3 regions of the Bacillus jepli genome follow, and region 1 is predicted to be linked to each of the others. Evidence: riboswitches for the same ligand, from Rfam matches in the RefSeq annotation. Region 1 holds a riboswitch; each other region holds the start of a gene.
The links. Region 1 has a riboswitch for S-adenosylmethionine ahead of ABC371_RS23235 (5-methyltetrahydropteroyltriglutamate--homocysteine S-methyltransferase). Riboswitches for the same ligand answer to the same signal wherever they lie in the genome.
Positions count from the first base shown of each region.

Region 1 (3,255 bases):
CTTAGTTAGTTTATTAAAATAATCTACATGCAAAATTTCTTCTTTCGTTAGCTTTCGATCAGTAGGAAGCTTATTTAAGTGGTAGGCTGCCGCTATTGCTGTACTATGTGTCCCAGCATAGTCGTTATAGATGTATATCATTGTGGTCCTCCTTATGCGATTCCCTTTTATTATCTCCAAAAATTTACAACCTAATGCTCAATTAGCATTTAAAGCTCCTTTTTTAAAATTCATATTTTAAACCGTTTCACTTGAAGTTGAGGACTTCTTTTTTTTGCATTAAAATGGGACAGAGGGACAGGTTCACTGTCCCAAATTTTGGGACAATGAACCTGTTCCCATGACCCACTAGGAGAAGGAATATGAAGGCAAAGTTTATTTTTATTATCGTGATGCTGATTTTTGGTAGCATTGGTTTGTTTGTGAAGAATATTAATTTGTCATCTAGCGAAATTGCATTGTTCAGGGGAGCATTTGGTTGCTTATTTTTAATTGGTGCTAGTTTTCTAGTCAAGAAGAAGTTTTCATTCAAAACGTCAAAGAAGAATCTAGTCTTACTCCTTTTATCGGGCGCAGCATTGGGGTTTAATTGGATTTTTTTATTCGAGTCTTATCGTTATACAACGATTGCGAACGCCACTCTTAGTTATTATTTTGCCCCGGTGTTTGTGATGATTTTGGCCCCTTTTATACTGAAGGAAAAGTGGAATTGGATGAAGGGGCTAGGTATTACACTTGCATTTATAGGGTTCCTTTTGGTTGTTAATCCAGGCGGGGAAGCGGCTGGAGGGGCTAAGAACCATTCTATGGGTATTATGTATGGATTATTGGCCGCGGCTTTCTACACAAGTATGATTCTCCTTAATAAATTTATTAAAGACCTTTCAGATTTTGAGACTACTATTATGCAGCTTTTGACGGCTTCAATTGTCTTGTTTCCATATGTCCTAGGAACGCAAAATTTAAATTACTCAGATTTGGAACTTCAATCTATCAGTCTGTTATTAATTGTGGGAATTGTCCATACTGGGGTCGCGTACCTCATCTATTTTTCAGTTTTAAAGAAATTAAAAGGGCAAACAATCGCAGTATTAAGCTATCTCGATCCCATTTCTGCCGTGATCATGGCGGCTATCATATTGAATGAAAGTATGAATGTTGTCCAAATGGTAGGGGGAATCTTAATATTGGGGTCTACTTTTATCAGTGAGATGAATTGGAAAAAGGGACGGAAATCATAAATGGGACTGAGGGACAGGTTCCTCGTCCCAGCTTTTCATTATTTTGATTTGATTGAAAATTACGTATTGACAATTTACTTTTTTGAGGTAAAGTTAAATCATAATTAAATATTTCAAATTTTTCTTATCCAGAGAGGTGGAGGGACTGGCCCTTTGAAGCCTCGGCAACAGACTAGTTAAAGTACTGTGCCAATTCCAGTAGCAAGAAGCTTGAAGATAAGAAGAGCGGCACTTCATTTGTCTTTTCAACCCTCTTCTTATTTTTAGAAGAGGGTTTTTGTTATGGAACGAAAAGGCAAGTCGTAAAAAATGAAAAAGGTAGGAGAAGATAAAAATGACAACAACGTTAGTAAAAGCACCATTTCGAGCAGATCATGTAGGAAGTTTATTACGTCCAGAAAGAATTCATCAGGCTAGAAAGGATTTTCAAGCAGGAGATATTACAGCACAGGAACTTCATGAAATTGAAACAGAAGAAATTAAAAAGATTGTTGATAAACAAATTGAAATTGGCTTACAAGCTGTTACAGATGGTGAATTTCGCCGCAGATTTTGGCATACAGATTTCTTAGAGTGTTTAAACGGAGTAGAGGGCTACGTTCCAGAACATGGATTTAAATTCAAGGGTGAAGAAACAGAAGCCTATGACGTGCGTGTTATCGGGAAAATTTCATTTAACCCTGATCACCCACATGTGAAAGACTTTATTGAATTCAAGGAAATCGTGGGTGACCGTTCGATTGCAAAACAAACGATTCCAAGTCCAAATCAACTTTTTAACGCTGGGATTCGCAACAAGGAAATCTATCCGAACCTTGAAGAGTACGCAAATGATATTATTCAAACCTATCGTGATGCAATCAAAGCATTTTACGAGGCTGGCTGCCGTTACCTACAACTAGATGATGTGTACATTGCAGGTCTGAATGCACCGGAAATTCCTTTTAATGATAGTGGTTCTACTCGTGAAGAATTAATTGAATTAGCGTTAAAAGTAGCCAATGGCGTACTAGAAGGCAAGCCGGAAGATTTAACAATCACAACTCACCTTTGCCGTGGAAATTACCGCTCTAACTGGGCATTCGAAGGTAGCTATGCAAAAATTGCTCCTACCCTGTTTGCGAAAGAAAAAGTAGATGGCTTTTTCCTAGAGTATGATGATGATCGTTCAGGGGACTTCACGCCATTGGAGCATATCCCAAATGACGGTCCTCGCGTTGTTCTAGGTGTATTCACATCAAAACGTGGAGAATTAGAATCTAAAGAAAATATCATCGAGCGTGTAAAAGAAGCATCACAATTTGTACCAATCGAAAAATTATGTATCAGCCCACAATGTGGTTTTGCATCCACTCACCACGGAAATATTTTAACGGAAGATGAGCAATGGGCAAAACTGAAGTACATTGTAGATATTTCAAAAGAGATTTGGGGATAAGGGCGAAGATTCCTTGTTCAATTCATTTTAAAAGTAGGGACAGTGGACCTGTCCCTACGTCCCTTTTAAAAATAAAACCAAGTAATTAGATAGGAATACTTGAACGTTAAGGTATGGGGGAAAACAGTATGTATTGTATGGATTTAACAGGAAAAGTAGCAATTGTAACTGGCGGTGCCCAAGGAATTGGAAAGGCGATTGTGGACGCTTTTTTGGACTGTGGGGCAAAAGTAGCTGTTGTCGATAAGGAAGTAATCACGAAAAATACCAATGAACAGCTTGTTTACTTCCAGGCAGATGTTACAAAAAGCGCACAGGTTGAAAAAGCAGTTCAAGAAGTAGTAAAGCATTTTGGACGTTTGGATATTTTAGTAAATAACGCAGGAATTTCAAAAATGGATTATGCCATTGATATAAAAGAAGAAGACTGGGACCTTGTAATGGATGTGAATGCAAAAGGAGTATACCTGTTCAGTAAAGCTGTAGCAAGAATCCTGAAGGAACAAGGGCAAGGTGGGAAAATTATCAATATTTCCTCACAAGCGGGTAAAAATGGGTACCGCTTAATGGGAAGCT
Region 1 is NZ_JBDFMO010000001.1:4,570,025-4,573,279, reverse strand. Features, by position in the region: gene ABC371_RS23245 (DUF3189 family protein) at 1-141, opposite strand, end outside; gene ABC371_RS23240 (DMT family transporter) at 363-1,241, shown strand; SAM riboswitch class I at 1,363-1,464, shown strand; gene ABC371_RS23235 (5-methyltetrahydropteroyltriglutamate--homocysteine S-methyltransferase) at 1,576-2,679, shown strand; gene ABC371_RS23230 (SDR family NAD(P)-dependent oxidoreductase) at 2,808-3,255, shown strand, end outside.

Region 2 (3,255 bases), 3.8 Mb from region 1:
AAAATCGCTTCTTAAAATCAAAATCTGTGATGCCACATATCCATGTGATAAAAAAAGATGGGAATAGGTTTCGATTAATAGCCCCTGACCAATCGAAGCTGCTGCCTGTTTTTCCGGCAATGAATCAGGGCGCTTAAGACAGCCGAGTTTTCGATACCCCGCAGCAACTGCCCCTGATGAAACAAGGACAACCTCATGCCCTGCATCTTTTAGCTGAGCTATTTCATTCGCTATTTTTTCTAGCTTTCTCTTACTAATTTCTCCATGACGGCTTGTTAATGAGCTACTTCCTATTTTGATAACGACTCTCTTTTCTATGGACATCCGATCAATCCTTATCTTTTTTTGTTTTGATTGCCGGACGAAGCGTTTATCGCCGGTAAAATTATAATGTTAAACAGCCTGAACCTTTTTGGCAGTCTTGCCCTCAAGCTGCGAACTTATCTCATGTGAACGCTTTGCTGCATGTTTAATAGCTTGTGAAATCGCCTTGCCACCGCCATTCTTTTCTAATGCTGCTAAACCAGCGGCAGTCGTTCCGTTCGGTGAAGTTACATTTTCCCGTAATGTTGATGGCGTTTCACCCTGTTGCTGGACCATTTTGGCTGCGCCAACAATCATTTGCGCAATAATATCCCTTGATAGGTTTTCTTGTAAGCCTAACTTTTTTGCGGTTGCTTCCATATGTTCCATAAGGTAATAAATATAGGCTGGCCCACTGCCTGCTACTCCTGTAAAAACATCCATTTGCTCTTCGGGAATTTCATACACTTCACCAATGGATTTGAGTAATTCTTCTGCTAGAATCATATTTTCATTTGTCGTATAAGAACCGGCTGATATAGCCGTTGTAGACTCTCCAATCATGCTAGATGTATTCGGCATTACCCGGATCACCTGTTGCCCCACTGGTAGATATTGCTCCATATAGGTTGTAGTAATACCCGCTAACACGGATAAAACAAGTTGGTTTGGTTGAAGTGAATCTTTGATGGACTGTAATGCAGTTTCTGCATCTTTAGGTTTCATTGCGAGGACAATAATATCGATATTTTTTAGGGCTAGATCTTGGCTTGCTATCCCATTAATGTTATAAATAGCTTCTAACTGTTGTAGTCTTTCCGTATTTGTTCTGTTGGTTACAAAAATCTGTTTAGTTGGGACTTTTCCAGCTGCGACAATTCCTGAAATCATTGCTTCTGCCATGGATCCTGCCCCTATAAAAGCAATCGTTTTTTCATGTAACATCAAATGTCTCCCTTGTGGTAAATTTTAAAACATAGTACCTATCGTAACATCTTTAAAATCATAAACAAGGGATTCCCGGAAAGTCATATGCATATGATTCAATTAGTTAGTGTAAACGCTACCACGAAAAGCTAATCACATCTAACCATCTGATACGCGCTCAAACCGTCGCTTAGGATAATATTTGAAGAATGGACAAGAGTGTACGGGTTCGAATGTCCCCATTCGCGGTAATTAGAAATGGTTCTTTTGGTATATAGGATTATCTGATTTAACTAAATTGCCTCATCTAAAAATATCAAAATTATTCCAGTATATATTTTTTCATATTAAAAAATAACAAAAAGATATCAAATATATTGACAATTATATTCTACGGATGTATAGTGTGATTTATATTAAAAATACTTCTTATCAAGAGAGGTGGAGGGACTGGCCCTTTGAAGCCTCGGCAGCGGACAATTCGTACCGTGCCAATTCCAGCAAGTTACTTGAGAGATAAGAAGAGGATACTGGAATTGACTTTCTGCCCTCTTCTGTCTGAAGAGGGCTTTTTATATTTTCATAAAATAATATTTTCTGATTTTAAGAATAATAATTTGCTATTCGGAAATGTTGAGGAAACTTTTTTAAGGGACAAACGAAAGGAGATCAAAAATGATAGAGTTTCAAGATCTGATTAAGGTATATGACAGCGGCGGAAAGAAAGTGCACGCTTTAAATAACGTCAATTTAAAAATTAACAAAGGAGAAATCTACGGGGTGGTCGGATTCAGCGGTGCCGGCAAAAGTTCATTAATTCGCTGTGTGAATTTCCTTGAACGTCCTACCTCAGGAAAGGTCATTGTTGACGGTCACGACCTAACAACTCTTTCCGAAAAGCAAATTCGCGAAGTAAAGAAAAATATTGGGATGGTATTCCAACACTTTAACCTTTTAAATTCAAAAACAGTATACGCGAATGTCGCAATGCCACTTATTTTAAGCAAAACACCAAAGGAACAAATTAAAAAACGTGTTATAGAACTGCTTGATTTCGTCGGCTTAGGTGATAAGGCTGATGTTTATCCCGACCAACTTTCTGGAGGGCAAAAGCAACGAGTTGGAATTGCTAGAGCATTAGCAACACAGCCTTCGATTCTTCTTTGCGATGAAGCTACCTCTGCGCTCGATCCGCAGACAACAAGCTCCATCCTGCAATTGTTGAAAAAAATCAATCAAGAATACAACATTACGATCTTAATGATTACTCATGAAATGTCTGTGATTCGTGAAATTTGTGATCGTGTAGCTGTCATGGAAGCAGGACAAGTGATTGAAGAAGGAACTGTCTTTGATGTCTTTTCCGCACCTAAGACACAAACCGCCCAAAACTTTGTCAGCACTGTCATGCACGATCAAATTCCTGAGTCCATTTTAAGCATGATTAATAACAACCAGGGATCACTGAACATCTTCCGAATAAGCTTTGTCGGTCAATCAACAGGAAAGCCGTTTTTATCACAACTCGCAAAGAAGTTGGATATCGATATCAACGTGCTGTTCGGTAGCATCACAGAGCTTCAAGGTATCCCATTCGGTAACTTGATTGTGGAAATTCAGGGGCCTGACGCAGAGGTAAAACGCGCTTTAACGTATATGCAATCACAACAAATAAGCTTCAAGGAAGTGACATCCCATGCTAGTTAATACGGAACAAATCATCGAAGCGCTCATTGAAACGATACAAATGGTGGCCTTCTCCTTTATCTTTTCAATTATTCTCGGGTTGCCACTCGGCATTCTACTATTTGTAACCCGCAAAGGTCAGATACTTGAGAATCAGCCGGTTTTTACCGTTGTAAATGCAATCATTAATATTTTCCGTTCCATTCCATTCATTATTTTACTGGTAGCAATCATTCCGGTTACCCGGTTGATCGTTGGAACATCAATTGGAACAGCTGCTGCAATTGTTCCGCTCGTATTTTATGCCGGACCATATATTGCCAGATTAGTAGAAAGCTC
Region 2 is NZ_JBDFMO010000001.1:817,023-820,277, forward strand. Features, by position in the region: gene proB (glutamate 5-kinase) at 1-324, opposite strand, end outside; gene proC (pyrroline-5-carboxylate reductase) at 394-1,248, opposite strand; SAM riboswitch class I at 1,657-1,753, shown strand; gene ABC371_RS04160 (methionine ABC transporter ATP-binding protein) at 1,906-2,937, shown strand; gene ABC371_RS04165 (methionine ABC transporter permease) at 2,927-3,255, shown strand, end outside.
Region 2: linked by a shared signal. The riboswitch ahead of ABC371_RS04160 (methionine ABC transporter ATP-binding protein) and the one ahead of ABC371_RS23235 (5-methyltetrahydropteroyltriglutamate--homocysteine S-methyltransferase) in region 1 are both predicted to bind S-adenosylmethionine.

Region 3 (3,255 bases), 4.4 Mb from region 1:
ACCTGTCCCACTGTCCCGCATATTAAAACAAATTATAAGAAATAATAGGATAGGTAAGATATTGGGTTTTACTCTACCACTTAAAAAAATTCATTGGAAAAGGAGACTGGAAAATTGTCAAATGTTAAATTAGCAGTCATTTTTTACAGTATGGGCGGCACAAATTATCAGTTATCAAAATGGGCTGAAGAAGGAGCTAAAGAAGCTGGGGCTGAAGTTAAAGTATTAAAGGTCCAGGAATTAGCTCCTGAGTCTGTCATTCAGGGAAATGAAGTATGGAAAGCAACAGTTGAAGCAACGAAGGACGTTCCAGTAGTTACATCAGATGATATTGAATGGGCAGACGCCATTATCTTTAGTGTTCCTACACGCTTTGGAAACATGCCTTCACAAATGAAACAATTTCTTGATACTCAAGGTGGACTTTGGGCTACTGGCAAAACGATTAATAAAGTTGTAAGTGCGATGACGTCTGCACAAAATCCGCATGGTGGACAAGAAGCGACAATCCTTTCGTTATACACAAGTATGATGCATTGGGGAGCGATTATTGCTGCACCTGGTTATACAGATCCAATCATTTTTGGAGCTGGCGGAAATCCATATGGAACAAGTGTGACAGTCGGTCAAGATGGAAAAATGATTGAAGACGTACAAGGGGCAGTGAAACATCAAGCAAAACGTACAGTTACTGTAGCGGAATGGGTAAAAAAAGCAAATCAATAAACAAGAAAAAAATAAATTTGAGACCTTGAATTGGTATAGTCGGGGTCTCTTTTTCGTGGGTTGATATGGGTAAAGTTTACAATTCCTCAAGCTTATGCAACATTAACACAGCACTTCGCAAAGGAAGAAAATATGCTGTTTCCGTTAGCAGAGAAAATATTGTCAGTTGAAGAAATGGATGAGATAGCGCGGATGTATAGAGATTAAAGAGATTAAAAAATGGTGACCTCGAATTCAATAAAGGATTCAGATAAGTACCAAGGATTCTATCATCAATACCCAAACCCATATTCTCAACCATGACTAAATAACTAAAAGTTCCCTCTTTTAAAAATTTTTGGATAAAGTAATTGACAGATAGTAAAATTCCGTGTAATTTAATATCAACAAACAACAACTTAATTACGAATTGATTCTTATCCAGAGAGGTGGAGGGACTGGCCCGACGATGCCTCGGCAACAGACATTTTGTACTGTGCCAATTCCAGCAAGCGTTAAGCTTGAAAGATAAGAAGAGTGTATTTGAACTATGCATGTATGCCCTCTTCTTGTTAGAAGAGGGTTTTTATTTTGGCAAAATGAACAATTGTCATACTGGTCAACCAACCGCAATGGCACAATACACATCTTTTATAAGGAGGAGTGACATGGCAAAACTTGATGAATCCAAAGTGAAACATATTTTATCAACCTTGGAGAACCTGGAATTTGGATCTGTTGTGATTACCGTCCACAATGGAGAAATCACCCAAATTGATGCGACGGAAAAGAAGCGTTTTTCCATACAAAAATCTACATCATCCCAAATACAATCAACGAAAAAAGAATAAGCCGATTAGACGACTAAAGGCATCTTTATTTTCAAAGCGTCCATTTATGACGTTTTGGATAAAGATGCCTTTTTCTATTACCTTTTTTCAATGGAAGGGGTAGGTTGGTGTTCCAAACTCATTCGAGAATGATTTCAATAAAAAAGAAAGGATGATCAACATGAGCGAAATCGTTATTTTATCGGGAAGTCCATTAGTTAGTTCTAGAACGGATTTGGTTCTACAGTTTATAGGGAAAAAGCTTAAACATGAAGGTTTTTCAATCACACATGTATCCGTGAGAGATATTCCTTCTGATGACATATTCAATCTGAAGTTTGATAGTCCAGCCCTTAAGGAGCTCACTTCACTAATCCAAGGGGCTGAAGGTGTGATTATAGGGTCCCCTGTTTACAAGGCAGCTTACACAGGAGTTCTGAAGGCTGTGCTAGATTTGCTTCCACAAGATGTGTTAGCTAGAAAACCGGTTTTACCAATTATGACTGGCGGAAGCCCTGCACATCTCCTAGCGATTGACTTCAGCCTCAAACCTTTACTAGCAGCATTAAAGGGGCAAAGCTTACAGGGAGTTTACTTCCAAGATTGCCAAATCGATAAAGCACAGGTAGTGAACCCAATTATCGATGTGAATGTTTTAGAAAGACTGAAAAAGGAGCTTTATTACTTTATTGAAGCAGTTAATCAGAATAAAGATTTTGCTTTGAAAAATTAATAAAAAAGGAGCTAACAAAAATGACTAACAAAAGAATTTATTTAAATGCATTTGATATGAACTGTGTGGGGCATCAATCCCCAGGACTGTGGACGCATCCCGAGGATCAATCCCACCGCTATAAAGATAGCGAGTATTGGATTGAATTGGCGAAGCTTTTAGAAAAGGGTAGATTCGATGCTATTTTTCTAGCAGACGTACTAGGCCCTTATGATGTGTATCAAGGCTCCCGCGATGCCGCTATCCGTCAAGGGACTCAAACTCCTGTTAACGACCCATCACTTGTTGTGCCATTAATGTCAGCTGTGACAAAGCATTTAGGATTTGGAGTCACGGCATCTGTCACACATGAGCATCCTTATACATTTGCTCGGAGAATGTCGACACTGGATCATATTACAAAAGGGCGTGTAGGCTGGAATATTGTTACTTCTTATTTAAAAAGCGCCGCGGTGAATATGGGATTGGAAGACCAAATTAAACATGATGAACGCTATGATATTGCCGAAGAATATTTACAAGTTTGCTATAAATTATGGGAAGGCAGCTGGGAAGATGATGCAGTTTTATTAGATAAAGAGAATCGCATTTTCGCTGACCCTAGCAAGGTTCATGACATCAAACATGAAGGTAAATATTTTAAAGTTCCGGGTGCACACCTATGTGAGCCTTCCCCACAAAGAACGCCGGTACTCTTTCAGGCTGGAACCTTCACAAAAGGTCGCGCTTTTGCTGGTAAAAATGCGGAACTGATCTTTATTGGGGCACCGACTAAAAACGCTGCTAGGCATTCTGTAAAAAAACTCCGTGAAGAGGCAATAAAGGCAGGTAGGACACCAGAGGAAATAAAAATTCTTACTTGTATTACTCCAATCGTGGGTCGAACTGAAGAGGAAGCACATGAAAAGTTCAATGAATATCAAAAACATGTAAGCTATGAAGGGGCACTAGCACTTCTTGGTGGCTGGACGGGAATCGATTTTTCAG
Region 3 is NZ_JBDFMO010000001.1:202,312-205,566, reverse strand. Features, by position in the region: gene wrbA (NAD(P)H:quinone oxidoreductase) at 115-726, shown strand; SAM riboswitch class I at 1,140-1,240, shown strand; gene ABC371_RS01010 (YezD family protein) at 1,374-1,556, shown strand; gene ssuE (NADPH-dependent FMN reductase) at 1,717-2,268, shown strand; gene ABC371_RS01000 (LLM class flavin-dependent oxidoreductase) at 2,289-3,255, shown strand, end outside.
Region 3: linked by a shared signal. The riboswitch ahead of ABC371_RS01010 (YezD family protein) and the one ahead of ABC371_RS23235 (5-methyltetrahydropteroyltriglutamate--homocysteine S-methyltransferase) in region 1 are both predicted to bind S-adenosylmethionine.